One region of the Enterobacter cloacae complex sp. genome, then DNA from elsewhere that is predicted to be linked to it. Evidence: predicted binding sites of a transcription regulator. Region 1 holds the regulator's gene; each other region holds the start of a gene.

Region 1 (10,303 bases):
AGTGTCTGTCCGTCCAGTCGAGCATCGGCGCGATGGAGAAACGGTGCGCAGGGAAAGCGGTCTGGAATTCTGACGACATGGCGAACTTTTAAGCATCTGGTGGAAAAGGGGCGCTACTATAGCACAAAGAAAAGCCGGAGGCGCAGCGCCTCCGGTGTACTTTAGAACGTCATACTCAACTGTGCCCCTGCGCCCCAGGTCTCGTCTTCGCCATAAAGCCCCATCAGGTCAACATGAACGGAGCTGAACGGCGCAAAACCGAGGCCGCCGGTAAAGACGTTGCTGTCGTTACCTTTCATGTCCGCACGATAACCGGCGCGCACCGCCAGCCAGCTCAGCGGTGTGACTTCTGCACCAATGCCAGCGTACTGGGACGTATCTTCGCTTTTGAAGCCTTTGGTCTCGGTCAGGTCGCCGTCTGCGGTCAGGGTCACCAGATCGTTATGCCAGGCCGCTCCGGCGGTCACCAGCGGACGGATCTGGTAGGTGTCTTTATAACTCACCACCTCTCCCGTGCGCCCGTTGCGGATGCGGATATCTTTGGTATCGATATCGCGGGACATCAGGTTTTGCCCGCTCACGCCGACCGTCCAGTTTTCACCGAAATCAGCGGCAATACCGGCATCGACGTTGAAGCCGGTGTCGTCGGTACGGTAGCGGCTGTCGTTCCACTTATTACTGTCGTAATCGTAGATTGAGGTGGTGTAGTTATAGAGCCAGGTTTTTTGCAGCTTTGGCATAACGCCAACGGAAACCGGAACGCCGCCAAGATCGAACTGGCGGGCCACCGCAATACCGTAGTCGGACACAATCGCCGCCCGGCCAGAGGCCGTCGAGTTGAGGTTTTTGGTGATTTGATCGGTACCGTTTAGCGCAGCGTCAAGCGCCACACCGGCCGCCACCGCGTCGCTTCGCTGGATGCCACGCAGATAATCAATGTCCTGCTGGTCGATAGAAGTGCTCACGCGCCCGTGGGCATAGCCTTTCGCCATAAAGGCCACGGAAAGCACGTCGTTAGGAATGCTGACGGCAATCCCCGCCCCTGCGGTGGCGTGCGCGGTTTTGCCTTTCAGGTAGTCCAGCTCATCCGCGAGATCTTTCGCTGCGCCCTGGAACTGGTTGATTGAGCCTAACGGGTTGGTGATGATTTCAATCGGCGTCAGGCTATCCACCACGTCCTGATAGCGATTGATTTTGTCATTGATGGTATCAATCTCGTCCTGAAGATTGTCCTCATCGGTCACCTGCACGCCGACGGACGGCAAAATAACCGTCACGTCATCCTCAGGTTTTGACTTTGCCAGCAGCGCCGGGTTGATCAAGGCGCCGCTGCCATAACTTCCGGCCGCTACGCCCGTGCCACCCATTGCGTCGCTACGCGCTTCCGTCCAGGTATTGGCTGCTCCCGCCTGATTTGCCATAAAAAAGGAGACAGCGATGCTAACCATCGAAAATTCAAAATGTTTTTTCACAGTGTGCTCGTAAATAGTTTGTTATTAGTTAACCCTGTCTGTTATCACCCAAACAGGAACGAACTATTGCTGTGAATAAGTACAAAAAGACCCGCTATTTCCCTAAGTTAAATTCCATCCCGGCCTGTTCTAATGTGTGACGACCATCAATATTTATAGAAGAGGAAATTATTTTCGCCCAGGTTTTCCATCGTGCGGCCCAAAAAACTGAGGCGGATGGTCTACCCAGCGGTCTTCGCGCGTTGCGGCATAAACCGGATTAAGCGGATAGTAGATGCGGTTGTGCTTTTTATTGGCCTCGCCCACTACCAGTAAGCGCACCTCTTCCTCGGTATTGTTGATAAAGGTATGGCACACACCCGTGCCGGCAGGAAACCCGACGCTGTCGCCAGGTTCGAGCTTCCACAGATAGCCATTGATCCAGGCCTCAGGATAACCCTCCAGAACGTATACAAACTCTTCTTCATCACTTTCCGCATGCGGATAAGACGTACGGCGTCCGGGCGGCAGCCGTTCATGGTGAATACCAATGCGGCCGAGACCCAGCTTGCGGGCCAGCGGCGCGCCAATTGAGAAACGTTCGTTGCTGTCAGGATAAGTGGCGTCATCGGCACCTTCCACGTCCCGCCAGTGCCGAATACAGTCAGGTCTTTTCATTGCGCGATCTCCCGATTTACGATGCGTCAGGTATAGCACAGCCTGGCGGATCTCGGTGTTTTTACCAGAACATGATAAAGTGAGGGTTTAACCCCTTACCACATCCGAGGTGACCGATGGACAAGTCCACAAAAGAGCTGTTAGCGCAAGCTGAAAAGCTGTGCGCGCAACGCAATGTGCGCCTGACCCCACAGCGCCTTGAGGTCCTGCGTCTGATGAGCCTGCAACAGGGTGCCATCAGCGCCTACGACCTGCTCGACCTGTTACGTGAAAGCGAGCCGCAGGCAAAACCGCCAACCGTCTATCGGGCGCTGGATTTTCTGCTGGAACAAGGGTTTGTGCATAAGGTGGAGTCAACAAACAGCTATGTGCTGTGCCATCTTTTTGACCAGCCGACCCACACGTCCGCCATGTTTATCTGCGATCGCTGTGGCGTGGTGAAGGAGGAGTGTGCGGAAGGGGTGGAAGATATTATGCATACGCTGGCGGCCAGAATGGGCTTTGCCCTGCGCCATAACGTAATCGAAGCACACGGTTTATGTTCTGCCTGCGTGGAGGTGGAGTCATGCCGCCATCAGGATGCCTGTCAGCACGATCACTCAATCCTGGTGAAGAAAAAGCCGCGTTAAGGCCAAAGAAAAGGCGGCTCATGGCCGCCCTTGGGGATAGTGCCGGTTACCAGCGGTAGTCGTTACGGGTTTCCCAGTCTTTGACTTCGTTTTCCGCCTGATCTTTTTCGTAACCGTAGCGCTCCTGGATTTTACCTACCAGCTGATCGCGCTTACCTTCAATGACGGTCATATCGTCATCCGTCAGCTTACCCCACTGTTCTTTCGCTTTACCTTTGAATTGCTTCCAGTTGCCGCCGATTTCGTCTTTATTCATAATCGTGTCCTCGTGTTAAGCGTCTATGAGTATCGTCCGCTTCGTTCTTTTCTGCTGGACGTGATTATTATTGTAGTTAAGGATTCGGAAGTTATTTTTATATTCGGAATCTTTAACCGCTACGATATATCGTGTCGGGCAGGAAACCAGGTATTGTTTCGCCAGTGACGATGCCAGATAACGGCCAGCGAAAGGCCACGCAATGCGAGAAAAACCGCCAGCGCCAGCCACAGGCCATGATTGCCAAGATACGGCACGGACAGCAACGTAAGGCCGAAGCCCGCCGCCGCGACGGCCATGCTGTTGCGCATCTCCGCCCCTCGCGTGGCGCCAATAAACATGCCGTCCAGCAGATAGCACCACACGCCCACCACCGGTAATACCACCTGCCAGAGGATGTAGCGATCGGCAAGCGCCTGAAGCGCGGGCAGCGAGGTAAGTAGCGCGACAATATGCCCACCAAAACAGGCGTAAACCAGGGCAAAGATCAGCGCCACCAGACCCGCCTGACGGCAGGCAGCCCGCCACACCTCGCGTAGCTGGCCGCTTTCACGCGCGCCGTATGCCTGCCCGGAATGCGCCTCCACGGCGTAAGCAAAACCATCCAGCGCGTAAGCGGTAAAGGTCAGTAAGGTCATGAGCACTGCGTTGACCGCGACGATTTCTGGCCCAAGCCGCGCACCAAAAACGGTTAACGCACCAAAACAGAGTTGCAGCAGGAGCGAGCGCAGCATGATGTTGCGATTAAGCGCCAGCAGCTTACGCATATTGCCGCGCCAGGCCGTTTTCAGAAGATCGAGGGTGATGCCGCGCATCGTCAGCACGCGCCAGACCATCCACAAACCGATCAGCAGCGTACCGTACTCAGCAATCGCCGTGGCCAGCGCCGCGCCGCGAACGTTCATGTGCAGTCCCATTACCAGCCAGAGATCGAGCACAATGTTAAGCAGGTTGCCCACCACCAGCAGGATCACCGGCGCGCGGGCGTACTGCACGCCCAGTAACCAGCCCAGGAGGACCAGGTTTGCCAGGGAAGCGGGCGCGCTGAGCCAGCGAATTTCGAGGAAGCGCCGGGCCTGCTCCAGCACGGCATCACTGCCGCCCACAATATGGAGCGCCAGATCAATGAGCGGCGTACGCAACAGGACGATTAACGCGCCGGCACCGAACGCCAGCATGAGCGGCTGAACCAGCGCACGCGCCAGACGCAGGGGATCTTTTGCACCATACGCCTGGGCCGTCAGGCCTGTTGTACTCATGCGCAAAAAGAGCAGCAGCATAAAGAGGAAGCTGGTCGCCGTTGCGCCGATCGCGACGCCGCCCAGATAAATCGGCGAATCCAGATGCCCGATTACCGCCGTATCCACCAGCCCCAGCAGGGGAACGGTAATATTGGAAAAAATCATCGGTAGCGCAAGACGCCACAACGCCTTATCGGCAGAAGTTAGCAATGCCATGGAAATTACCGGAATCAGAAAATAGGCCAGGCTGTAGAGGAGCTACAGCCTGTCAGGAAGAGATTACAGCCATTCACCGTTGCGGATAACGCCTACCGCCAGGCCTTCAATGGAGAAGCTCTGCTCGCGGAGATCCACCACAATTGGGGAGAATTCGTTGTTTTCTGGCAGAAGCTGAACGGTATTACCTTGTTTTTTCAGGCGCTTAACCGTCACTTCATCATCAATGCGCGCTACCACGACTTGCCCGTTACGCACGTCCTGCGTTTTGTGTACCGCAAGCAGATCGCCATCCAGAATACCGATATCTTTCATGGACATTCCGCTAACGCGCAGCAGGAAATCGGCGCTCGGCTTGAACATGCCTGGGTCAACCTGATAGTGCCCTTCAATATGCTGCTGTGCCAGCAGGGGTTCACCTGCGGCGACGCGGCCCACCAGCGGAATACCGGTCTCTTCTTCCACCAGCAGACGAATACCGCGTGAGGCACCGGAAACAATCTCAATCACGCCCTTACGCGCCAGCGCTTTAAGGTGCTCTTCGGCAGCATTAGGAGAACGGAAGCCCAGACGCTGTGCAATTTCTGCACGCGTGGGTGGCATACCCGTCTGGCCGATATGATCCCGAATGAGATCAAACACCTCTTGCTGCCTGGTCGTTAACGCTTTCATACCGCCCCCTGGGTGTATATACAGTTATGCTGTGAGTATATACAGTCAAAGGCGATTTTGGAACCAAAAACTGCACAAAAAACCAGGGACTTAATTATTCCTCGAGGCTCATCGGAAATGCGACCAAAGCAGCGTGACCCAGGTGATCGCCGCGGTGATAATCGACAGCAGCACGGCAGCGGAACCCATGTCTTTCGCCCGGCCAGACAGTTCATGGAATTCCGACCCTATCCGGTCAACAACGGCCTCAATAGCGCTATTAAGAATTTCCACTATCATCACCAGAAGGACAGAACCGATGAGAAGCACGCGGGTGATAGCATCAACATCAAGGAAGCAGGCGATGATAACTGCAACGATCGCGGCAACCGCTTCCTGGCGGAAGGCGGCTTCATTAACCCATGCGGCGCGAAAGCCTTTCCATGAATAACCGGCAGCTTTAATGATTCGGGTTAACCCAGTGGTATTATTGGCCATCTAAAGAACCTTTTATGAGAAATAGCGTCAGTAACTAAAGCTTCAGCGCGTTTTGCTGCAACCTGAAGTATGACGGGTAACAACAGAAATTTTGCGCGCTTTCTGTTATCCTTGCGCCGCAATTGCATTATTAACCAGAGGCTTTACATCGTTTATGTCCGGCTGGCCACGAATTTACTACAAATTACTTAATTTACCATTAAGCGTACTGGTAAAAAGTAAGTCTATCCCAGCAGAACCCGCGCTGGAATTAGGGCTCGATACGTCACGCCCTATTATGTACGTTTTGCCTTATAACTCGAAGGCAGACCTGCTTACGCTTCGCGCTCAATGTCTGGCGCACGATTTACCTGACCCGCTTGAACCCCTGGAAGTCGACGGTACGCTACTGCCGCGCTACGTGTTCATCCATGGCGGGCCGCGCGTGTTCACCTATTACACGCCGAAAGAAGAGTCCATTAAGCTGTTCCATGATTACCTCGATCTGCACCGCAGCAACCCCGATCTGGACGTACAGATGGTGCCGGTGTCGGTGATGTTTGGTCGTCGTCCGGGGCGCGAAAAAGGGGAAGAGAACCCGCCTCTGCGTATGCTCAACGGCATTCAGAAGTTCTTCGCCGTCTCCTGGCTGGGACGCGACAGCTTTGTCCGCTTCTCGCCTTCCGTTTCACTGCGCCGCATGGCGGATGAACACGGCACCGATAAGATCATTGCGCAAAAGCTGGCGCGCGTTGCGCGTATGCACTTTGCACGTCAGCGCCTGGCGGCCGTTGGTCCACGTCTCCCGGCACGTCAGGATCTGTTCAACAAGCTGCTCGCTTCCAAAGCGATTGCCCGTGCCGTAGAAGACGAAGCGCGCAGCAAGAAAATTTCACACGAGAAAGCGCAGCAGAACGCGATCGCGCTGATGGAAGAGATCGCCGCGAACTTCTCCTACGAGATGATTCGTCTCTCAGACCGTATCCTCGGCTTCACGTGGAACCGCCTCTACCAGGGGATTAACGTCCACAACGCCGAGCGCGTGCGTCAGCTCGCGCATGACGGCCACGAGATTGTCTACGTGCCCTGCCACCGCAGCCACATGGACTACCTGCTGCTCTCTTACGTGCTCTATCACCAGGGGCTGGTGCCGCCACACATTGCCGCCGGTATCAACCTGAACTTCTGGCCAGCAGGCCCGATTTTCCGCCGTCTGGGGGCGTTCTTCATTCGTCGTACCTTCAAGGGCAACAAGCTCTACTCCACCGTGTTCCGTGAATACCTTGGCGAACTGTTTAGCCGCGGCTATTCCGTTGAGTACTTCGTGGAGGGCGGGCGCTCCCGTACGGGCCGACTGCTCGATCCGAAGACCGGCACGCTGTCGATGACCATTCAGGCGATGCTGCGCGGCGGTACGCGTCCTATCACGCTGGTGCCTATCTACATCGGCTATGAACACGTGATGGAAGTGGGTACCTATGCGAAAGAGCTGCGCGGTGCGACCAAAGAGAAAGAGAGTCTGCCGCAGATGCTGCGTGGGCTGAGCAAATTGCGCAACCTCGGTCAGGGCTACGTGAACTTTGGCGAGCCCCTGCCGCTGATGACGTATCTGAACCATCATGTTCCGGAGTGGCGCGAATCTATCGATCCTATCGAAGCGGTGCGTCCGGCCTGGCTGACGCCGACGGTCAACGGCATCGCATCCGAACTGATGGTACGCATCAACAATGCCGGTGCGGCGAATGCCATGAACCTGTGCTGTACCGCGCTTCTGGCTTCTCGCCAGCGTTCACTGACCCGCGAGCAGCTGACCGAGCAGATTGATTGCTACCTCTATATCATGCGTAACGTGCCGTACTCCGTGGATTCGACCGTGCCGTCTGCTACCGCCAGCGAGCTTATCGATCACGCGTTGCAGATGAACAAGTTCGAAGTGGAGAAAGATACCATCGGTGACATCATCATTCTGCCGCGTGAGCAGGCCGTGCTGATGACCTACTACCGTAACAACATCACGCATATGCTGATGTTGCCGTCGCTGATGGCAGCCATCATTACCCAGCACCGCCGCATTTCGCGTCAGGAGTTGCTGCGCCATATTCAGACCATCTATCCGATGCTGAAAGCGGAGCTGTTCCTGCGCTGGGGTGAAGATGAGCTGGCGGCAGAGCTCGATAAAATGACCGCAGAAATGCATCGTCAGGGGCTGATTACCATCAGTGATGATGAACTGCATATCAATCCGTCACGTTCTCGTACCTTGCAGCTACTGGCATCCGGCGCGCGTGAGACGTTGCAGCGCTACGCCATCACCTTCTGGTTGTTGAGTGCAAATCCGTCAATCAACCGCGGTACGCTGGAAAAAGAGAGCCGGACGCTGGCTCAGCGCCTCTCCGTTCTGCACGGCATTAACGCTCCGGAATTCTTCGACAAAGCGGTATTCAGCTCCCTGGTGCTGACGCTGCGCGACGAAGGGTATATTAGCGATACGGGCGATGCCGAGCCGGAAGAGACGATAAAGGTTTACCAGATGCTGGCAGAGCTGATTACCTCGGATGTGCGTCTGACGATTGAGAGTTCGACGCAGGGCGAATGATGTTAAAGCCGGGTGGCGCTAACGCTAACCCGGCCTACATGTTCTGCTAAATCGTAGGCCGGGTAAGGCGAAGCCGCCACCCGGCTTTTTTATGACCAGTAACTCATCGCCAGCCCCATAAACAGCACCAGCCCGACGTAGTTGTTATTCAGAAACGCTTTAAAGCAGGCTTCACGCTCGCGCTTCGCGATCAGCTTCTGCTGATACGCAAACAGCAGCCCCGCCACCAGCACGGACCAGTAAAACTCCCAGTTCAGCCCGTTCAGGCGACCAATCGCCACCATCAGCGCCAGCACCGCCACCTGCAATATGCCGATGATCAGTTTGTCGTGACGGCCAAACAGGATCGCCGTCGATTTAACGCCGATCTTGAGATCGTCATCGCGATCGACCATCGCGTACTGGGTGTCGTACGCAACGGCCCACAGAATATTTGCCAGGAACATCAGCCAGCAGCTGAGCGGAACAGACTCGCTGACCGCAGCAAATGCCATGGGGATCGACCAGCCAAATGCCGCACCCAATACCACCTGCGGCAGATGGGTGTATCGCTTCATAAACGGGTAGACCCAGGCCAACGCCAGAGCCGCAACGGACAGCAGAATAGTCATGGTGTTAAGCGTTAACACCAGCATGAAAGAGAGAAGCACCAGCACGACAAACAGGATGCGCGCCTCTTTCCCGGTCACCTGACCGCTCGGCAGAGGACGATTCGCGGTGCGCTTAACATGCCCATCAAATTTTCGGTCAGCATAGTCGTTTACCACGCAGCCCGCAGCGCGCATCAGCCAGACGCCCGCCACAAACACCGCCAGGATCCACAGCGGCGGTATGCCCGGCGTGGCAACCCACAGCGCCCATAAGGTCGGCCACAGCAGCAGCAGCGCGCCAATCGGTTTATCGGTACGCATTAAGCGGTGATAGGCCAGCAGCTTATTCTGCGTCAGACTCCACTCCATTTTCTCTCCCTCTTAGTACAACGGCGATGCAGGCAAAAAGAGTTCCGTCAGTATTAACGGCTTGCCACTCAAACGAAGACGGGAACGGCGCCCCCATAAATCGGCATCGCAACCAATTTCAATAAAATCACGGGTCAGTTCAGACGAGGTGAACAGATAACGCCCAAGCGGCGTCTTGCCGAGGCGTTGCAGTGCCAGCTCCGGCCCGGAAAGTGTAGACTCGGGAACCACCGTTCGCCCGGCAAGCCACGGCTCGCCATCCGCACACAGTAAAATTTCACGCAGCCAGTAGCGTTCTTCTTGCGGCAGGAGCGGCAACTCGCTGGCAATCTCCTCAGGCGAGACAAATCCTTCCTGGATCATCGTCACCGTGACCGTTTTACCCTGTTGCTCAAAACGTTTTGTCATGGAATCTTCCAGCAGCAGCCAGTCAAGCTGCTCCGGATCAAGCGCGGGTATTTGGTCGAAATAGCGTAGCGCACGCAGCTGCGTTAGCGCGGGGTGTGACATGCCAGACTCTCCGATACATAACGTAAAGGCATTGTATCGCAGATTGGCGAAATGAGGACGAGCAAACCAAATTTAGCGATCACTATCGCAACAATGATGCAACTAAGCCAAAAAAAGTGCGCCCGTTAAGGCGCACTAAACTACTGACAAAATCAGCACTGTGGGGAGACGGTTACCCCTTGCCTTTTACACTGCTGATAAAGGTGGAACGGGCAGTGGTTGAACCTAAACGCTCGGCTTCATCAAGCAGCTTCAGCGCTTTGTCGACATCGCCGTTTTTGACCGCCTGCTTGATGGCGTTGTTAAAGTACGTTTCAGTATCGTTAAGCACCGGCTCGGCTTTTTTCGTCGGAGCCGGGGCTGCGGCAGGCGCTGCGGCTGGTGCGGCATAAACAGGCGCGGCAGTATTGCCCACCGTTACCGGGCCCGGGCCAGATGAACCAAACAGCGGGCCTACGAGTACGCTGGAGGCGCTGTTGGTAGAGACTTTCAGCTTAATCAGGCCATCGGTGGTATGACGGGCATGCGGGTCTGGAATATCCGGGACGGCGTTACCGGTGCCTTTCGCATAGGCTTTTGCCGGATCGACCAGCTTCGTGGTTTGCTGCAAATCTTTTTCGGTTGTGAACACCAGAACGT
Region 2 (10,303 bases), on a different replicon from region 1:
TTCTGCCATGGCAGAATCTGCTCCATGCGGGAGAGGAAAATCTCTTTTCGGGTCTGACGGCGCTTAGTGCTGAATTCACTATCGGCGAAGGTGAGTTGATGGCTCATGATGTCCCTCTGGGATGCGCTCCGGATGAATATGATGATCTCATATCAGGAACTTGTTCGCACCTTCCCTAGACTTAACGATGTTAAAATTTTGGTTGTATTAAAATCCTCCTGCGAAAGTGAAATCATCCATGTATTATCTTTATGATAGTCGGTGATATAAATAAAATGAGATGTAAAAGGCGTTGAGTGATTGAACTCTCCTAAGTTCCATCCATACTGTCTCACTGTATTTGAGCTAAGTTCTTTGTCGGTAATGTTCATAATTCATACCTTTCGATAAAGTCTGTAATGATAATTAGCTATCTCAAAGGCCCAGAACAACTCTTGAAATAACCTCACTCGAAGAATTTATCATATTGAACACCCCTACCTAATAACCTTGCCGACTTAATAAATCACAATAGCCCTCCCCTGTCATTTTAAAACGCTACTTGAATTTTTGATAGCTTATAGTTGTTTTACGTTCTTTGTGATACTCATATGTCATCTTCTCTTTCCAGTACCAATCTTGTAAATCCTGCAAGTCTAGCCCATTTTTCTCACGTATGCTTTCGTGTAATTCGCTAAGCGCGAGTTTATCATTAGGTTTATAAATGGCTAATTTTTCTTCAAATAAATCCAGCCAACGTTTCCCCATCTTTCGACGCAAAACAAACACCATCGTGATAATTGTACTGAAATGCACAGCAATTAGTTCCAACTTATGCGATTGCTGACCAGATAAAATTACTATTGTAACAACAGGGATGGCCGTATATAAAGCAATCAAAGCGACCATAAGTTGATATGGTTTTTCCCGTATTACCATGTCCATGGGTAAACCAGAGGACGCTACTGCTTGCCAAAATCTTAAATACCTTCCGATGGACTTAAACCTTTTCCCGTTTTTATGCATAAACCTGTTTTTATTTACTATCATGTTAGACCTCTATTTTTCTGTAATTCTAGAAGAATGTTACCTTAACCCTTAACAGGGATAACACCGCATGTATTATCTCCATAATCAAAGCGCAGGGCCGGTAATAAAAAGTACCATACCATCGATGTGTAGTTCGTTCAGTGCATCCCTGTCCGTGGATAGCTTTCTAATGTTGTCAGGAGTTGCATCAATCGGGTATAAATCTTGCGTCAGTTTGACGAGATTCTTCTCAGTGCAGGTAAGACCGCCTTCAGCGAGAGTGCGCAGGTAATCACTAAACACGACTTCTTTTTCATCAGAGGTAAGTCGCTCGAAGTACCCCATATGTTCGGACGTGAAATTCTCATCTGCAATACTTCTCACTACTGAGATGATATCCGACCTTATGACCAACTCCCGCACCGCAGCATAAAAAATCCTGCCGTAATGTCCTGACACGTTTTCCTTTGCGAGCCACCAGCGCTCATCCGTGGTAACGGGTACTGTGGTCGGGGATGCCAGTAGCAGAACGGGGCTTAAACCGGATCGCGATAACCCTTCAGCAAAAGCTTCTTCAGGAAGACTGCTAACAGGCTTGCCTTGATAACGTGCTTCTACCATCTATGCTTCTCCTTTCTGATGTAGGCATGACTGCCTTCTATTTAAGCAATCAGTAAACCGGATTGAGCTGAGCAACGTTATCCTTCTCCCATCATTGCTTGCCACTTTTACCATAAGCGCCAAACAATTAGCCCCATTATTCCGGTTGTAAACTGAACCTTAACACTAACCAGTATGAATCGGTCATCTGGGGCAAAGTGTCCACCGGGTTGAAGTAGCCAGGTTGTTAGCGGCGGATGGAAAGCCAGTACGAATCCGTAAACTATAAAAGCCAAGCTCAGTAAAAGAAGGAGCATGCGCCCAATACGTTTGAGTTGATAAGATAAACTCGCGCTAGTTTTTCGTGGGGGTACGATATGGTCTTTCAACACTGTCTCCTTGCCAGCAAATGCCGAAGCGCTGGCATAAAGATTAAACAATTTTTATGCCAGTTACTCCGGCGAGATGGGTGATAATCCTCGTTGCCATCATAAAGCCTTATCTCTTTCAAATTTGAGCGATAAGGGGTCTTTGAGCCTGTAATGGCTTTTTGTTTGATGTTTTGATGGCACCTGCCCCCGCGTTTTACCATGACCGAAGTACATAGCGGCTCACACCTTCTGCTGGCTGTTGCCACTCGCTATTCTCCGTTGACGGTCTGAGGCGCGTCGAGCCCCGGGAGATGTTTTTCATCGCCTGCTCAAGAGTGTCCATCCTGTAGGTTTTGATGTTCACCCCTTCTTCAGAAATAGGCCCCAGCAGTTCCGTAACCTCACGCTCACCCTGATAAATATCGACCCACTGTGTAATATTCACCTTATCACCATTCGCATCAATGCCACGTCGGTTAAAGTGGTCAATTTCAAACTCACACACGGTTACCGGTACCAGCCCCTCCGGGCGCGGATACCCGAGTATTTCATCAAAACCAGGTTCCCCTTCATCAGTGACCAGATCAGGCGTCAAATAGAGTTTTCCGTTACGGGAAAAATGCGCAACATGGCAGGACCACTGGTCATTTAACATCGTTGGCATGCTTGTGAACATTCCTGAATACCACCGTCTGGCATTATCAACTGATTTGGTGACGAGGATTTCATCTGGTACTTCCCCGTTGTCCATGGTGTAAAAACTGAGAGACAGAGCGGTATTTCTGCGTGAAAGTAGCTTTTCTTTATTGACCTCTTTATTTTCAAATTTGGACAGGTATTCCTCAAGGAACAGCGCCTGCAACTCGGGTGTCGGCGCTTTCTGATAAAACCAGTCGGCCAGGTCTTTAGTGCCAATATAGATGAGGCTGGCTTTACCTTTTTCGCTCTTGACCGCAACAGGAGCCATTAGGCTTACTTGCTGTACGTACTCACTGGTTTCATTGATACTTTCATAGGCCTCAATCCACTGGCCAAGCAGATTGGTGTAAATCACCGGATCGTTCAGCTTTAAAAACTGCTTAAGAGCCTGAGCGCCACGGGAGCATGTATCAAAATAACGCTGCTTCTCTTCGAAGCTTTTGAAAGCAGTCTTTTTGCCCGACCATGTGGCCACCAGCTGTTCATCTTCGAACAGGGTGTTTTCAGCTGGTAAGAAGTGTTTCATTTTCGCAAAACGTTGATGAGTGACGTTTAAGACATTTCGGGATGTAGCAAGTACCATTCGATGAACCCAGGCATGCCCTTCCATCCGGTTGTCGCATTCAAAATTTGCTGGTGCGGCATATGCAACAAGTTTCCCTGAAGCATTTACCGATAACCTGACCAGCTCATAGCCTTTGCTGCTAATAAAATTACGAACCCCGGGAAGATGTTTGAGCCCCACATCAGCGAGCATATAGAGCTGGTTCAGGAGCTCTTTGGAGCCCTTCTCTGTACTCATGGCAGCTTCCAGCGTCGCCCCCCTGTTATCAGCTCGCCAGGCTACAATGCATCGATCTATCAACTCTGATCTCAGATTAGGCTGGCCAATATTTCCATCGGCCAGAGCCTGGCTCAGCATCTGCCGGTAAGGTTCTTCTGCCTCACGCTCGGCACGAATATAATTTAAAGCCATCTTGAAGAAGCGAATGTAAAACAGGTGATTAGACCTGAATTTACGTCTGTGAATGTACCATTCGAGCTCCTCCGCTTTAATGGTATCCATGCACAGGAAACCCAGTTCAGCATCATTCCTGCTGGACTCCTTAAATAAAGACAAATTCACCTTACAATTGAAATCTCGATCCGTTGAGTATCTGTTTACTGTTGCGTTGACACAGATATCGTCTCCCTGACGGAATGCAATAACCGGCTCATAGTTTTTATGGGTTCTCCCAAGCCATTTATAGCCAGAGTAGCTGTTGTCTTCCTGAACTGCTCCTGGTGCTGTCACTGGGTTCATCAACGAATCCCAGTTGCACATTACCCGGGATCCGGACTGAAGGCATGAGTTTGCCTGTTCAAGATAACTTTGCAGAGACGGCCGTGTCTCAGCCATACCCAAAAGGCCAGAACCGTCTTTGTCGTGCAGAAATTGGAAGTACCGTTCCTGGAACTCAAGGCTCAGAAAACTGTAAGGGGTATTGGTATCATAGAAATCACCAAATAGTTTGAGCCGGTGATCGAGGCCGCAGATAAGGATCAGGAAACGACGGTAGTGAAGTGCCATAAGATCATGCTGCTTCAGTCGGTCGGTATAACTGACGTCCTCAAACTTTATGGTGCTGCCATCAATCCCCTGGAAATGTGCTTCCTGTTCGCTGGCGGAAGGGAATAGCTGCGAAGCCCCAAGATGGCTTTCTACCGAAGAGTAAACCTGATGAATATTTTGACCGTCCCGGACCAGAAGGAATACAACCCGGTTCCTGTCATTGCGGACATGATTTTCCCAGGGATCGCGGTAATCGATATAACGTCGTGTTGTGGCCATACATACGATGGAACGTTCGGACGGAAAAATCTGCTCCACCAGCCCGGGGCTGGTTCGTAAAGTTTCATGAAATTTTTCCATATCAGAGAAGTCGAACCAGCTATCGAGATCGCACCATACGGCCAGCTCTTCATCCACCATCAGCTTTGCCTGAACGACCTGGAGCGGGAGGTGTGATGGAGCGGATTCACCCTTCACGATATTCACTACCTCAACGTCTTTGCCGGTATACAGTTCCAGACTGCCAACGCCATCGTGGATTTTCTTCACATATTCCATGGCTTCTTCTGTAGTGGCCAGACTTGCCGCTGCAACTTCCTCGAAATAGGGCAGCATTCTTTTGCTGGCATTAGCGATTGCCTGCGTTCGTTGTGTGATGATTTTGCTGATGGCTGTGCTGATCTGCCCTTCTTTTAAGGCCGCTTCTCTGATTTGTTCAATGCGGGTATCTGAAATACCAGAGGACAGAGCATTTTGAACTGATCCAATCGCCAGTGAGGTTACCGCCTGCTGCTCTTGTGGGGGCACTAACGCAACGCTAAGGCCCGTCACAGGGTTTTCACGGTCATCTGTACCTAATTGCTCAATCGCAAGGTCACGGAGCCCCTGAGCATCGCTCACGAGGGCTGTAAGCGATGCCTGTAGGCTATTCACTTCTTCCTGAGCTTGTCTGAGTTCAGCATCCCGGATTACCTTATGGTCGGGTTCAAATACAAAACTGGACAGAAAATCCTTAACCAGGAAGCGATGCTCTCGCATTTCTTTGCCACGTTCCCTACGGTTGCCGCTGCTGTCTTCAGTGACAATAGCTACAGTCTGACCGTAAACGCGGGGATGGGCGCGTAGAATCACTGTGTGCAGCTTATCTTCAACGTAACGCAAAGACGTAATGAGCAGCGTATCCCCTGCCACAATACCCTCTTCAGGGATGCTGTCAGTGGACGTCCAGTACTGACCCGCCAGCAAAGAATGAAATCGCTCTAAACGGTCAATGTTATTTTTGCTGACCAGGTCACCCATATACCTTTCCTTCCAGATTCGTATGTTAGGTGAATCATACCAGATTGCACTTACCGTCTAATAACTCAAAAAACACCAACTTCGGCATTCACTAGAAATGAATCCGTCCACTATTATTCATTAATTAAATAGATTCTTAGATATGAATAGCGCATTGCTTTTAAAGCAGGTTTCGCAAAGGGTTAAAAAAGGCTTCTTAAGTGAAGCCTTTAATAATAAATGCTACTTATCTTCAGAGGGATACATTTCCCAGTATTTATTACGTACATTAACAAGGCAATGGTCTGCTGTTTCTGAAGCGCCTTTGTCGCGGTTTACAAAGGCTTCTGCAACTTCATCCAACTTATCCGGTACCGTATTTAATGGTAATGCCTGCTTCAGGTTGGTGGTTACCAGTTCCTTTGCTTTATCATGATTAAGTTCAGTTCGGATGCTTGCATCTTTACAAATATCATCAACCTTACCATCAAGAATAATGTTTGGGATAGGTTCGTTTTCAACTTTATGTGTAGTATTAGCAGAGGAGCCAAAAGCGACTGACATCATCGCACACAGCAGAATATTTTTTAATTTCATAGTTCACTCCATTATGACTATTGATATCTACTTATGAAGTATTAGTTATATCATGTTTGCCGTCAAAACATAGAACCCACTGTTTTGACTTTAAACATATCATGCTACAACGTTTTTTTGCACGTGACTTTAGTAGGCATGATTTATGAGGTTTCAGCAGGACGTCAGATTGTTGTCGATCCAGTATTGATGCAAGCCTACCGTCCATTTCTTCGATAAGGCCGAAAGTAAAAGCGCTAAACCACAGCAGTTACCAGGAGTAAAAATTCGTATGGGATCTGGAGAACCGACTTTAACACTCATAATGAACTCCAGAATGTTGCCATGGCATAGACTATTTCTAAGCCTGACGATATCTGCTTCAGGTTTTTTACCAGCGTCTATCTTTGCCAACATATTCTTCTCGGCTGGAAATGACAGTAATTCTATCGGCATCCCTTCCTGCTTAGCCTTTCGCATTAAAGCGTTACTCATTACTGACGTACCATCTAAGTCCACCAGTACAGGAACTGACTGCTGAACGTTAACAGTTGATTTCAACTTCAGCGTAACCCTGAGTGATGTTTCGATCCCATTCAGAAAGCTCGTACAGGCCGGTAACCATAGACCATGATGCAGCGCCTCGGTTGCTTGTTTAAAAAACCAGTCAATCACGGGGACAGTGCAATGCTCATAATAGTGATTTACCTCGCTGAACCTTGCCATATAAGCATCGTACTCAGCCTGGTCTTCAGGAGATAAAAAATTTGGTGGGAGGAGCATCAGAATCCTTTCATCCTAGCTTGTATACCTTCTTCGTAGGCCAGCTCGCCATTATCGGTAAAAGATGGTTTTTGATGTTTATGATAAAGCTTAATTTTTCGTCAGGCTTGATAGCGTTACCGGAGAGATTTGATCTTTTCTCTTCAACTCGCAATACTGTTTATACATACAGTACAAGAATTCGAGTGTAGCTATGTCTGTTATCCTTGAGCACATTAGCAACAAGCCTTACGAAATGGCACCTTTTTTCAGTGATTTACTAAGCTGTGGAGTGATGAGTCCGTGCGCCGGGCATGAAGATAATGAATTAAATTTGCATGAATATGTAGTCCGCAACCGCCCCTCAACCTTCTTTGTCAGGGCGGCGGGCCTCAGTATGATCAATGCCGGTATCAATGATGGAGCAATACTGGTTGTGGATCGGTCTTTAACAGCACGACACGGCTCTATCGTCGTTGCGCTGGTGGATGGAGAGTTTACGGTAAAGATCTTACACACGTATCCTGAGCTGCTTTTGATGCCTTCTAATCCAGCCTATAAGCCGATACGTGTAAATCCTGAATCCCTTGAGATATGGGGCGTCGTCACCTTTGCACTGAATCAGTTCAGCCATGTACATGCACGTTGATATTAACGGAGCCTATGCGGCATTTGAGTGTGCGATGGATCCCAAGCTGTCAAAAAAGCCGCTCATCATAGCCAGCAATAACGATTCGTCCGTCATTGCAATGAATAAACTGGCTAAAAGCGTTGGTATTAAGCGTGGGACCCCAATTTTTAAGTGCAGGGATTTGATTCAGCAACACCGGATCGAAGTCCGGAGCTCTAACTTTACTTTGTATGAAGACTACTCAAATCGCTTCCATGAAACGCTGGAAAGCTTCGCGCCTCAATCGAGTCGATATAGCATAGATGAAAATTTCATGTTATTGAAAAACATGAACAAGATAATAGATTATGAAGATTACGGCCGGTTGATCAGAAGTACACTTCTTCATAATCTGTCCCTTACCTGTGGTGTGGGTTGTTCAAGCACCAAAACCCTCGCTAAATTATGCACCTATGCGAGCAAACGATGGGCAGCTACAGGCGGGGTTGTAGTTTTGACTGATCAGGCCAGGATCAGGAAGCTCCTGAGCCTGATCAGTACCAGAGAAATATGGGGTATTGGTCGAAAGATTAGTGAACGCCTGTCGGCTTTCGGGATCATCACTGCCGGTGATTTTTATAATAGCGACGTTCGCTTTTTACGTAAAAGCTTTGGCGTTGAAATCGAGCGTACCTGGCGGGAACTGCATGGCGAACCATGTTTCCGGCTGCACGAGTCTCCTCCTGTCAGGCAACAGATTATCGTTTCCAGAAGTTTTGGTCAGCGCCTTAATGAGATAGGCAAGCTACATGAGGCAGTTTCATTTTTTACCGCCCGGGCGGCAGAGCAGCTGCGCAAGGATGGCTCGTGGACCCGTCAAATCACAGTCTTCATTCAGAGTAGCAATTATGCGCAAGGTGAAAACCGCTACAGCAATTGTGGTATCGAGCCGCTTACCGCTACACAGGACACCCGCGATCTGGTTGATGCAGCCATGACCATCCTGAACCGCATTTACAGACCCGGGATAGCGTATGCGAAAGCAGGGGTAATGCTCTCCGCTATGACTGACGGCACAGAGCAACTCAGCCTGTTTGATACTCGCCCGGCCAGGCCTGGCAGTCAGGCACTGATGAAAGTTATGGACCGGTTCAATAAAGAAAAGCGCGGAGCTCTGTTTTTACTGGGGGAAGGCATTCAACAGGATTTTCGTATGAAGCAGGCCATGCTATCACCGAGATATACGACCCGCTGGGATGAATTACTCGTTGTAAAAGCGTAGCGGCCATGACCGGCATGGCCGTACTCATCAAATGTGAAAGTAACTTTAGGCCCCGCGAGCTTTTTCGATTGCGCCCTGCAAAGTTGCTGCGTCCATAGCCCCGGGGATAAATGTGGTAGTCGCCGCATTCGGCTTTTTCATATTCATAATGATGAAACCGGGTGTGCCGGTGATCCCGAGCGCTTCGCCCAGCTGCATATTGCCGGAGATCACGTTTTCATACCGGTTTTTTTCCCTGTCAGAAAACGTGCTGTTAAACCCTGACTTTTCCACCACAGTATTAAAGTCAGTGAGTTCGAATTTGCGTTGAGAGGTCATGAAGGTATGAGCCACAGCCATCAGGTTGTTGTGGTACTTACGATAGGCTTCAGCACCGAAATTCTGATAGACGTGCAGACCCGTAGCGGCCCCCATGGCAGATACAGGTTTTGAACCGGCAAAAATCGGGAATTCTTTAAAGAAGAATTTTACATCTTTGCTCTGATTCATTACCGATTCAACAACAGGTGTAACCCGCATGCAGTAAATACACTGATAGTCGAAGAACTCGATTACCGCGACGTCGGCGTCATCAGGGCCGATGTTTGGCGTCTCCTTGGTATCCAGCAGAGCTGGCGCATATGGAATTATTCGTTCCACTGAGGCACTCACGTTCTGATTTTCCAGCGCCTTACCTGCTTCCACTAAATAATGGGGATTTTTTACCAGGTAAGTAGCGGCAATTTTGCCAATTTCTTCCTCACTGAGCACCTTCGGTTTAAAATAAGTTGCCGTGATTAACGCCGAGGCAGCGGTAGCAATAACCGCAGAAATTAAAATCGTGGCCATCGGTTTTAAATAAAATTCTTTAGACATAGCTACCTTTATGCTTTTCAGCCTGTTAGTTATTAACCTGCGATGGATTATACTGGCCCGGTAAATCGGAATTATTCGTGAAACAATGCTTTTTGGAGATTAAAGGATGATTAGGCAGGGCTTTATACTCACAACCGCAATGCTTTTGAGTGGATGCGGATATCATTTCGCAAACCAGGTAGATGCGTACGATCTAATGCCTCGTCCTGTTACAAATAAAAGGTTTCAGATAGTCCCTCCGGACGAAAGTATTCAGTCCAGAATGTTTTCAGGCCGTTTTGCTGATGGATTAGCAAAAAAAGGAGTCATTATTTCCACTCACCAGCCAGATTATGTGCTCAGGTTCCGAATCAGCAGCTCACAGGAGAACATGCAGTATAGCGAGCAGCTTCTTACTGGGGTGACAGGCTACGTTGTAGATAAAAAGACAACGAGAACTGACAAGCATGGCGAATTGCATACTGACTATGACTACAAGCCAGTCGATGGGGTAATAGGCACTGAGACGATGTCGCAGATGCACTATATGCGACAGCTGGATGTCGAGGTATACCCGTCAGCGAAAGGAGCAAAGCAGGTTCTGAAAGTGAGTATGCAAAGCAATGCACCTGTGCCGTCAGACAGCATTGCTTATTCAGCAATGATCGACGCCTTTACTGATAAATTTGATGCGCCGCTGCGTTCCGGAAATTATGTTGCAGTGATCCCCT
Region 3 (10,303 bases), 1.7 Mb from region 1:
GCGAGCGCCTGGCTGGTGAAGAGCGCGGCGGCGCACAGCGCCGTCAGGCCGGAAAACAGTCTCATAGAAGCTCCTTGTTATAATTATCGTGCGAGATGTGGGCTCAGCAGTCGACCCAGTGCCGCCAGCAGCGTATCCAGAATCAGGGCGAACAAGGCGGTGGCCGCCGCGCCCAGGATCAGCGTCGGGAAGTCATTCAGATAAATACCCGGGAAAATCAGCTCGCCGTAGCTGCTGGCACCGATCAGGAATGCCAGCGGCGCGGTACCAACGTTAATCGCCGTAGCAATACGAATACCTGAAAGCATCACCGGCCAGGCGTTAGGGATTTCGACCTGACGCAGGCGCTGCCACTTGGTCATGCCGATGCCGTTTGCCGCCTCCAGCAGTGACGCGGGAACAGAGCACAGCCCGGCATAGGTGTTGCGCACAATCGGCAGCAGAGAGGCCAGAAAGAGGGCGATAATGGCCGGTTTATCGCCGATGCCAATCACCACCATCGCCAGCGCCAGAACGGCCAGCGGCGGCAGGGTGTTGCCCACGTTAAAGATTTGCATCACGTATTCGGCGATACCCCGTGCCGCCGGACGGCTCAGCAGGATGCCGCTTGGAATACCGACCAGCAGGGCAAAGAACATTGAGGAGAAAACCAAAATTAAATGCTGTTGCCCGAGGTAGATCAGGTCAACCTGGCGCGCCTTGATCGTCTCCAGCCCAATTCCCCAGGTGAGGAGAGAGAGAACCACGATAATGGCGCCGACAAAAAGCAGCGAACGTTTGAGTAGTGGATGCATTGCGGTGTGTCTCCCTGTGCGCATGCGTTATAGCAACCACCGGTTGCGGTTGCCTGTTGTTATGCCATGTTTCGGCAGGGGTACTTCACCTATAGCAAGCGAAGCGGAAGGGTTCCAGCGAAGGGGGTAAAACAGTAACCCTATGAAATTAGTGACAACCTGGGTTAAGCCTTATGGCATAAGGGCTGTCAGCGGGCAGGCAGAATAGTCTTAAAGAAGCGAGTCTTAAGTGACAATGTCACCTAAGACTCATTAATAAACCCTAACGACCGAGGGCGGCGCGCACCTTTCGCACGCGCCAGGAGATGCGAACGATCGAAAAGGCGGCGATGAATACCAGCATTAGCCCCAGCGCCAGCATCGCGTGGAATCCAAATTCTCTGAACAGGATCAGCCCGGCGATCCCTCCGGTAATAAACGAGAAAAGGGTGGTTAAATGGGTCTTGAGCTGGCTCTTTTGCGCAGCCGTGTCTTTAGAATAATCCCGGCGCAGCATGGCGACCATAACGGAGGCCAGCGAAATGCCCGCATCGGTCAGCGTGCCGGTAATGTGCGTGGATCTCACCCGACCACCGGATAGCTGAGTGGAAGTGGAATTATGGATGCCCATCAGCCCGCACAGGAAAATAATAATCTCCTGATTCGTGGCGAAGGAGTGAAAATACATTTCGTACAGAGATACCCCGGCCAGTAATAGCCCTTCAACAAAAAGAACCTGGCTGAATACCAGCCTGACGTTATGGATAATCCCCCAGATAACAATCATCCGCGCAACGATGGCACCCGTGACAAACGACAGAATAATGGCGCCAAAAAAAAGAATATCGTTGAGGTCGGTGGAGGAGACTTCGCTGGAGAGTTGTGAGGTATTGCCGGTCATGTGTGAGGGAAAAAAGCCAAACGCGCCCAGCGCAATGGCATTCAGCAGTCCTGCGGAGGTGGCCAGCCAGAGAGCAAGACGGCGATCCTCCTGATGCGTTCGTTCTTTCTTTAACTTAATCAGCAAAGAATACCTCCGGTTTGAGCTTTGCCTGATTCCTCAAGCTAACAAAGCGATATCGCTGGCTGACCAGGATATTGCTTAATTATTAATTCAACGGGAGGTATTCGCGGTTTTGTAATTAAATAAAATAACCCTGTTAATATAATGCCTTACTGCTGATGGCGCGAGCAGACTGACGGGCAAAAATACCGCCCCCGTGATTGCCGGGGGCTGAGAGCTTATTTCAGACTGGTTTTGAAGAACTGCTCAAAGTGCGCGAACGGGATTTTTCCTGCGACGTTATCGTAGAGATCAACATGGTTTGCACCCGGAACAATCACCAGCTCTTTCTGTTTGCTGCCAACGGCCTTAAACGCATCTTCCGCAAAATAGCGAGAATGCGCATTTTCACCGGTCACGATCAGCGTCGGGATGGCGATCTCCCCGGCATAGCTCAGCAGCGGCATATTCATAAAGGACAACGGCATGGTCGCGGTCCATGCGCCGGTGGAGTTTACGGAACGGGCATGGAAGCCGCGCGGCATACGGTAGTAGTCGTAGAACTCTTTCAGTACCGGATGCGGATCGGCGGGCAATGCTTCCGGCAGAATACGCTCGGCTGCCGTCACCTTACCGTTCTCATCGACATTAATATCATGACCGCCATGGGCGAAAGTGCCGCTCTCGGCATCTTTCCAGCGCTGGGCGTTCAGATACTCCAACACGGCCCGACGGTCAGCCGCTGAATAGCGATCTTTCCCGTCGCCCACGCCGTGACCCATCGCGCGGCTCATATCGTACATTACGCTGGTGGCGACCGCCTTCACGCGGGTATCCATGGATGCCGCGTTCAGCGCCATACCGCCCCAGCCGCAAATGCCAAGAATGCCGATACGATTACGGTCGACTTCTTTCTGGAGCCCCAGGAAATCCACTGCGGCGCTAAAGTCTTCGGTGTTGATATCAGGGGAGGCAACGTTACGCGGCTGGCCGCCACTTTCACCCGTATAGGATGGGTCGAAGGCCAGGGTTACGAACCCCTGTTCAGCCAGGGTCTGGGCGTACAGACCGCTGGATTGCTCTTTAACCGCACCGAACGGCCCGCTGACGGCAATTGCCGCCAGCTTCTGGTCGCCGCGGTTCTTAGGAAGGTACAGATCGCCCACCAGAGTGATCCCGTATCGGGTCTGGAACGTCACCTTGCGGTGAATGACTTTATCGCTCTCGGCGAAGGTTTTATCCCAGGTAGTTACCATGGAAACGGGGGCGTTTGGATTTAGCGTTTCTGCATAACTCATTGTCGTCACTCCACTTAATGATGCGCACAGCAGCAGCGCAACGGATAGTTTTTGGGTGAATGTTTTCATAAGAGATACCGTGTGTTGTTGTTATGCGGTCATTATAATTAGCAGTAATAGTGCTGATTAGAGGCCAAGGGCTGCTAGAATTAATATCATTTTGTTATAGATTCGCGAGGCGTAATGGCAAAGCGGGAGAACTACAATGAGCTGTATCTGTTTATCCAGGTGGTGCGGGAGGGGAGCTTCACGGCAGCCGCACAGCGGCTCGGGCTGGCACAATCCGGGATCAGCCGATCGGTGCGGGAGCTGGAAGAGCGGCTGGGCGTTCAGCTTCTGGTGCGTACCACGCGCAAGCTGTCGCTGACCCACGCCGGAGAACAGCTTTACCAGACTGCCGGCTCCGCCTTTGATGCGCTCGATACCGGGCTAACCAGACTGGCACACTACCGCCAGACGCCCTCCGGCACGGTGCGCATTAATGCCAGCCAGCACGCTATTGAAAAATGTCTGCTGCCAAAGCTCGCTATATTCAAACAGCGTTACCCGGATATTCGTCTGGAATTAATGAATGAAAGCCGGTTCGTGGACATTATTGCCGAACGGTTCGATGCGGGCGTCCGGCTGGGGCCGGAGGTGGGGCAAGGTATGATTGCCGTGCGCATTACGCCCGATATGGAGATGGCCGTGGTTGCCGCCCCGGCGCATTTCCGGCGCTATGGTTTCCCGCAGGTGCCTGCTGATCTGACTTCGCATCCCTGCATTGCCTATCAGTTCGCCGACGGTCGCCACTATCAATGGGAGCTCATTCAGGACGGAAAGAGTATTGCGCACCGCCCGGAAGGACAATGGGCCTTTTCGGACAGCTACATGGAGGCCGAAGCCGCGCGGCTGGGACTCGGGCTGGCCTATGTCCCGGTAGAGCTGGTGGCTGACGATCTGGAGCGCGGGACGCTGATAAGGGTCTTGCAGCGCTACAGTCTGCGGATGGACGGGCTTTACCTCTATTACCCGCACCGCAACGTATCCCCGGCGCTGAGAGCGGTAATCGATACGCTGAAAATTTAGGGGTGCCTCTGCGCTGCCGTCTATACAGCTCCTGGGTTTGTGTTACGCTACTCTTTTATATAGCGCTGCTCAATTAAGGCTAAGAAATGACAAAATTAACGCCAGAATATACGGCTGTAGATTTATCAAGTTGGGCAAGGAAAGAGCATTTTGAAGTCTTTCAGAGCTTTGCTCAATGCACGATTAACCAAACGGTTCAGCTGGATATTACGGCGCTGCTGAAACATATCAAACAGGTTGGCTGGAAATTTTATCCTTCGATTATTTCTATTATCGCCACAGTCGTTAATCGCCATTCTGAGTTCCGTATGGCTATGAAGGATAATGAACTTGTAATATGGAAGGAGGTGCATCCAAGCTATACCCTTTTCCATAAAGAAACGGAGACGTTTTCATCGTTGTGGAGTCACTTCGACGGGAATATTGCTCACTTTCAGAACGTTTATGCAGAAGACGTTTCTCGCTATGGTGATAATCTTGCCTACTGGCCTAAAGAAGAGTCCCGGGAAAATATATTCTTCATATCGGATATTCCGTGGGCGAGTTTTACCAGTTTTAATATCAACGTGGCTAACATGCAGAACTTTTTTGCTCCCATGTTCACCTTTGGAAAATACTATAACCAGGATGGAAAAGTCTTGTTGCCTTTCGCCGTTCAGGTCCATCACTCTGTGTGCGATGGTTTCCACCTGGCAAGGCTGATCAATGAGTTGCAAGAGTTATGTGATAATTTACCGCGCCATTCCGAAGCGCTCACCGTGTGATGCACGTGTTTTTAACCTACGCCTGACGAGGGGAATTGATGGAACCGAATTTTACGCCAGAACAGATTGAAATGATTAACGGCATTGTTTTTGAGCAGATCGACATCATGCATGAGAAAGTAGCTGAAATAATTGCAGAGACAGAGACGGTTGCGCATCAACGCCTGAAGGATAACGGAATCACTATGACAGATTTCTGTCCCGCGAATAAACATTTCCTGATGATGACCCTTGTACAAAATCTTATAGATAAAGTGCACGGGGGTGATATGGCTTTGGCCCAAAAAATGTTAACCATTGAAGCAAAAAGGCTGAACGTTAGCGTAAATGTTGAGGCGGACAAATCGAGATAACAGGCCCTTCTTATGGTGACGCTGGATGAATTAAAGGCAGAATATCCAGCGCGACGTTCTGTAAGCCGACAATGTTAAAGCCGTGAGCCGTTTCCAGCTCACGGTGGCAGGACAAGTGATGGGGATTCTGACGATCAGGCCGCTTTAACGGCACGGATTTTTTTACTGCCATCCGCATCCGACGCTGTTTTATCCGTTGCAGCATCGCGCTCGGGAAGCTTGCTGGTACGCAGGATATGCTGAACAGCTTCTTTCTGCTCGGCGAGATACAGTCCAAGGTTCTCCGCCTGCATTTCATCCAACTGCATTTCGCTTTGCAACAGCCAGTCGGTGAACGCTTCTGCCATATCGAGCAGTTTGTCGTGAGCGTCAGCCTCTTTCTTACTGGCAAATGTCATTTTCTCTTCACCCTTTCTTACGACAACAAATTTTGTTTCAACAGCCATTTTGCGCCTCCGGTACTGTAATTATATACAGTATAACAGTTGCGAAGTGGTGTTGCAGCAAAAATGTGCGAAACTGGCTAGCACAACGGATGTGCAAGCCAGGCGCTGTTATCGGTACAGTGTTTTTTCTGCAATCGGGATCAGCAAAGTGGACTGCCAGTCTGCCAGGGTCAGTTGAGCCAGTTTACCCAGCGCCGCGTAGAAAGGATGGGCCGCGTTTTCAACGAATACGGTCAGGAAACGCGTGCTCCAAGGCATCAGATGCCAGGCCAGAAGCTGGTCGCGTTCTGTGTCGCGACCGTTCTCGGCAAGCCACGCCGCCAGCATCAGCAGCGTGCCGAAGTGATCTTCCGGCTCATTCTGCTGCATTTCAAAGGCGATATTGTTTTCACGCATCCACTGACGCAACGCGAGGGTCGAATCGCCAAACAGTACGGACTCGCGATCGAGCCAGACGGAGCCCCACGGAGGAGCGGGCAGGGCATATGGGCCAATAAACAGACGCTGCCACGCGTCCTTCAACGCTTCGTCCGACGGGGCTTTAAACGCAGCGGCGACGGGCAGCAGGCTTTCTTCCGGCAGCGGCCAGTCCTGCACCCAGTCACCGACGGTCAGGGCACTCACCAGCGGCGCAGTCTGTTCGCTGTCCGGGGCAAAATAAAACAGCGCGCCCAGTACCCGGGCGCTGAACGCGAACGATTCGCGATGTGAGACGTCATTCATTACAACTTTCCTTACTTGCGCGCGGGCGGTCCCGCGCGCCTGTGTTAACCTGCAATCGCTAACCCTGCGGTCATATGCAGACCATAAAATAGCCCACGGCCAATAAGTTCACCCAGCGCCACCAGCACAAAACCTGCCAACAGGCCGAGCGTGTTCGGCTCCTGACGCCGAATCAGCGGGCAGATCCAGCAGCCTAAGCCCGCCGCCAGCAGCGCGATGCGCCAGACCTGAAGCGAACCATAATCCGGCAGCAGGGCGCTGGCCTGCTGGATGGAACTCTGGATCGTCGCCAGCGCATTGCTTTGCAACACGACGACCGCCACGCAGACGAGCAGCGCCAGCACGCTGACGGAGGCGGCAACGGTACCTTTATATGTCACGTTTGCAACCCGCAGCAGCAGCGCGGCCAGCAGCGGACCAGCAAGCGCCATCGTCAGGAAGAAGGCCAGCGTGGTGTAGCCCGTATACCAGGTCGGAACGGTATCAATCTGATAGACCCGGGTCATCGCCCAGACAAAAACGCCCCCCAGGAGTTGACTGACCACCAGCCAGATTTTGCCTAAAGCAGGAGGCATTTTACCGATAACCGACACCAGCCACCAGAAACCGCCCACGGCAAAGAAGATTGAACCCGCTGCGATCTCATTACTCAGCGCTGACGCTCCCACGCGGTTAAGCGAGTTGAAGGCGCGCAGTGGGGAGCCGAGGTGCAGTACCGAGGCCATAAACCCAATACCCATCACTACCCAGAGAAAAAACATGCTGCGAACGATGCGCCGTTTAGCCGCTTCCTCTTTTTCATTCAGCCAGGCGAAACCCATCACGATTAGCGCGCCGGCCACGCACTGCCCGAAAACGGTGAAGATCACCAGCGGCCATTCATGCCATCCACTTCCCATCTCACACCTCCTTCGGGTTGGCCAGGTAGCCGGTGGTGTCACCCGTCGGACGGCTGTTGGCGTTAGGTTTGATCACAATACTCGGCTTCGTGAAGTGCGCAGACGGCAGCGGCGCGACGGCGGCAAGCTGACCGTGTTTTTTGCGCAGCTCCTCAATCGGGCCAAAATCCAGCGCGCGCAGCGGGCAGGACTCGACGCAGATGGGCTTTTTGCCGTCCGCGACGCGGCTGTGGCAGCCGTCGCACTTGGTCATATGGCCTTTGGCGGCGTTGTACTGCGGTGCGCCGTACGGGCAGGCCATGTGGCAATAGCGACAGCCGATGCAGACGTCCTCGTCCACCACCACAAAGCCGTCGTCGCGCTTGTGCATTGCCCCGCTCGGGCAGACCTTGGTACAGGCCGGATCTTCGCAGTGGTTGCAGGCAATCGACAGGTAATAGGCAAAGACATTCTGATGCCAGACGCCGTTATCCTCCTGCCAGTCGCCGCCCGCGTATTCATAAATACGACGGAAGCTGACGTCCGGGGTCAGGTCCTTGTAATCCTTGCAGGCCAGCTCGCAGGTTTTGCACCCGGTGCAACGGCTGGAATCAATAAAAAATCCATACTGGGTTGTCATTGTCTATTCCTTATGCCTTCTCGATCTGCACCAGGTTCGTGTGCTGCGGGTTGCCTTTCGCCAGCGGTGACGGGCGGTGCGTGGTCAGGGTGTTGATGCAAGACCCGCGATCGACGCGATCGCCGTTCATGTTGGCGTAGTGCCAGGCGCCCTGGCCCATCGCACTCACGCCGGGCATGATGCGCGGCGTGACTTTGGCGGCAATGCGCACTTCGCCGCGGTCGTTAAACACGCGCACCATGTCCCCGTTTTTAATGCCGCGCTTCCCGGCGTCCACGGGGTTAAGCCACACCTCCTGGCGACAGGCGGCCTAGAGTACATCCACGTTGCCGTAGCTGGAGTGGGTGCGGGCTTTAAAGTGGAAGCCGAACAGTTGCAGCGGGAATTTACTGCGCTCGGGCGCGTCCCAGCCTTCGAAAGTTGGGGTATAAACCGGCAGCGGGGTAATGGTTTCGTCTTTTTGCAGCTCCCAGGTTGCCGCAATATCCGCCAGCTTGCTGGAGTAGATTTCGATTTTCCCCGACGGGGTTTTGAGTGGATTGGCGTCCGGATCGTCACGGAATTTTTTATAGGCCACAAAGTGTCCATTCGGATCTTTGCGCTTATAAATACCCATTTTCTTCAGCGCGTCGTAGGACGGCAGTTGGGGATCTCTGGCGACCATTTTAGCGTACAGATAGTGCAGCCACTGCTCCTGCGTACGGCCTTCGGTGAATTTCTGATGGATATCCGGTCCGAGGCGTTTCGCCACTTCGCTCATGATCCAGTAGATGGGCTTGCGCTCGAACTTCGGGGCGGTAACCGGCTGGAGGAAAATCAGGTAGCCCATGTTGCCGGCGTAATCGTTGGGGATGATATCTTCCTGCTCAACGGTCATCAGGTCCGGCAGAACAATATCGGCATACTTCGCGGAAGAGGTCATGAAGTTGTCGATGACGACGATCGTTTCGCACTTACTCTCATCCTGCAAAATGTCGTGGGTTTTGTTGATATCGGAGTGCTGGTTGATGAGGGTGTTACCCGCGTAGTTCCAGATGAACTTGATTGGCACATCGAGCTTATCCTTGCCGCGCACGCCGTCGCGCAGGGCGGTCATCTCCGGGCCACGGACAATGGCATCCGTCCAGCTAAAGCAGGAGATTTGCGTTTTCACCGGATTCTCCGGTAGCGGCATGCGTTCGATGGTGATGGTGTAGGTCGATTCGCGCGCGCCGCTGTTGCCGCCGTTAATGCCGACGTTGCCGGTCAGGATCGGCAGCATGGCGATGGCGCGGGAGGTTTGCTCCCCGTTGGCCTGACGCTGCGGGCCCCAGCCCTGGCAAATGTAGGCCGGTTTCGCCGAACCGATTTCACGGGCCAGCTTAATGATGCGATCGGCGGGGATGCCCGTAATGCGCGACGCCCACTCCGGAGTTTTCGCGGTTTTGTCATCACCCTGGCCGAGAATATAGGCTTTGTAATGACCATTAGCAGGTGCGCCTTCCGGCAGGGTTTTTTCGTCATAACCCACGCAGTATTTATCGAGGAAAGGCTGATCGACGAGATTTTCAGTAATCAGCACCCACGCGATACCCGCCACCAGCGCGGCATCGGTGCCCGGACGAATGGGGATCCACTCGTCTTCGCGCCCTGCGGCGGTGTCGGTGTAGCGCGGATCGATAACGATCATCCGCGCGTTAGAGCGTTCGCGTGCCTGTTCGAGGTAGTAGGTTATCCCGCCGCCGCTCATGCGCGTTTCCGCCGGATTATTGCCGAACATCACCACCAGTTTGGTGTTTTCAATATCCGAGGTGCTGTTGCCGTCGTTGCTGCCGTATGTGTAGGGCATGGCGCAGGCGATCTGCGCGGTGCTGTAGGTCCCGTAGTGGCTAAGGAAGCCGCCGTAGCAGTTCATCAGGCGTGCGACCAGCGAGGCGTAAGGGGAGGAACGGGTGATATTTCCGCCTACGATCCCGGAGGAGTAATTAATGTAGACCGCTTCGTTGCCGTATTTTTCGACCACGCCTTTCAGGCTGGCGGCGATGGTGTCCAGCGCTTCTTCCCAGGTGATACGCTCAAACTTACCTTCTCCGCGTTTGCCCACGCGTTTCATCGGATAGTTCAGACGGTCAGGATGGTTAATACGACGGCGGATAGAACGACCGCGCAGGCAGGCGCGAACCTGATGATTGCCGTAAATATCCTCGCCGGTGTTATCCGTTTCAACCCAATAAACTTCGTCATCGCGTACGTGCAGACGCAGCGCGCAGCGGCTCCCGCAGTTCACCGAGCAGGCGCCCCAAACGACTTTGTCTTCCGCGGGCTGCACGGCGGTTTGCACTGCGGCGGCGGCGCTTTTCAAACCGAAAGGTAATGCG

Evidence for each region. Region 1 encodes LexA, which represses DNA repair genes until DNA is damaged. Its sites were predicted from a motif close to TNCTGTATGTACATACAGNA; they were not measured.
Region 2: a site for LexA is predicted at 7,022-7,041, ahead of umuD (translesion error-prone DNA polymerase V autoproteolytic subunit). Genes of this name have one in related genera too.
Region 3: a site for LexA is predicted at 5,719-5,738, ahead of DBR02_RS20460 (YebG family protein). Genes of this name have one in related genera too.

Annotation. Positions count from the first base shown of each region.
Region 1 is NZ_LT991957.1:2,426,427-2,436,729, reverse strand. Features, by position in the region: gene dusA (tRNA dihydrouridine(20/20a) synthase DusA) at 1-79, opposite strand, end outside; gene traF (conjugal transfer protein TraF) at 162-1,448, opposite strand; gene DBR02_RS12145 (cupin domain-containing protein) at 1,641-2,129, opposite strand; gene zur (zinc uptake transcriptional repressor Zur) at 2,246-2,758, shown strand; gene DBR02_RS12135 (CsbD family protein) at 2,805-3,014, opposite strand; gene dinF (MATE family efflux transporter DinF) at 3,134-4,471, opposite strand; gene lexA (transcriptional repressor LexA) at 4,535-5,143, opposite strand; gene DBR02_RS12120 (diacylglycerol kinase) at 5,252-5,620, opposite strand; gene plsB (glycerol-3-phosphate 1-O-acyltransferase PlsB) at 5,775-8,195, shown strand; gene ubiA (4-hydroxybenzoate octaprenyltransferase) at 8,285-9,154, opposite strand; gene ubiC (chorismate lyase) at 9,167-9,664, opposite strand; gene malM (maltose operon protein MalM) at 9,837-10,303, opposite strand, start outside.
Region 2 is NZ_LT991958.1:195,137-205,439, forward strand. Features, by position in the region: partial or broken gene DBR02_RS24665 (IS5-like element ISKpn26 family transposase) at 1-107, opposite strand, end outside; gene DBR02_RS24670 (hypothetical protein) at 538-1,029, opposite strand; gene DBR02_RS24675 (hypothetical protein) at 1,114-1,629, opposite strand; gene DBR02_RS24680 (hypothetical protein) at 2,194-5,529, opposite strand; gene DBR02_RS24685 (hypothetical protein) at 5,752-6,105, opposite strand; gene DBR02_RS24690 (hypothetical protein) at 6,259-6,867, opposite strand; gene umuD (translesion error-prone DNA polymerase V autoproteolytic subunit) at 7,061-7,495, shown strand; gene umuC (translesion error-prone DNA polymerase V subunit UmuC) at 7,485-8,738, shown strand; gene DBR02_RS24705 (DsbA family protein) at 8,784-9,593, opposite strand; gene DBR02_RS27050 (hypothetical protein) at 9,964-10,303, shown strand, end outside.
Region 3 is NZ_LT991957.1:4,139,477-4,149,779, forward strand. Features, by position in the region: gene osmX (osmoprotectant ABC transporter substrate-binding protein OsmX) at 1-65, opposite strand, end outside; gene osmY (osmoprotectant ABC transporter permease OsmY) at 84-794, opposite strand; gene DBR02_RS20435 (YoaK family protein) at 1,057-1,800, opposite strand; gene DBR02_RS20440 (alpha/beta hydrolase) at 2,016-3,143, opposite strand; gene DBR02_RS20445 (LysR family transcriptional regulator) at 3,258-4,142, shown strand; gene catA (type A chloramphenicol O-acetyltransferase) at 4,229-4,906, shown strand; gene DBR02_RS20455 (hypothetical protein) at 4,945-5,259, shown strand; gene DBR02_RS20460 (YebG family protein) at 5,394-5,705, opposite strand; gene dmsD (Tat proofreading chaperone DmsD) at 5,814-6,428, opposite strand; gene DBR02_RS20470 (dimethyl sulfoxide reductase anchor subunit family protein) at 6,473-7,327, opposite strand; gene DBR02_RS20475 (DMSO/selenate family reductase complex B subunit) at 7,329-7,946, opposite strand; partial or broken gene ynfE (selenate/tellurate reductase subunit YnfE) at 7,957-10,303, opposite strand, start outside.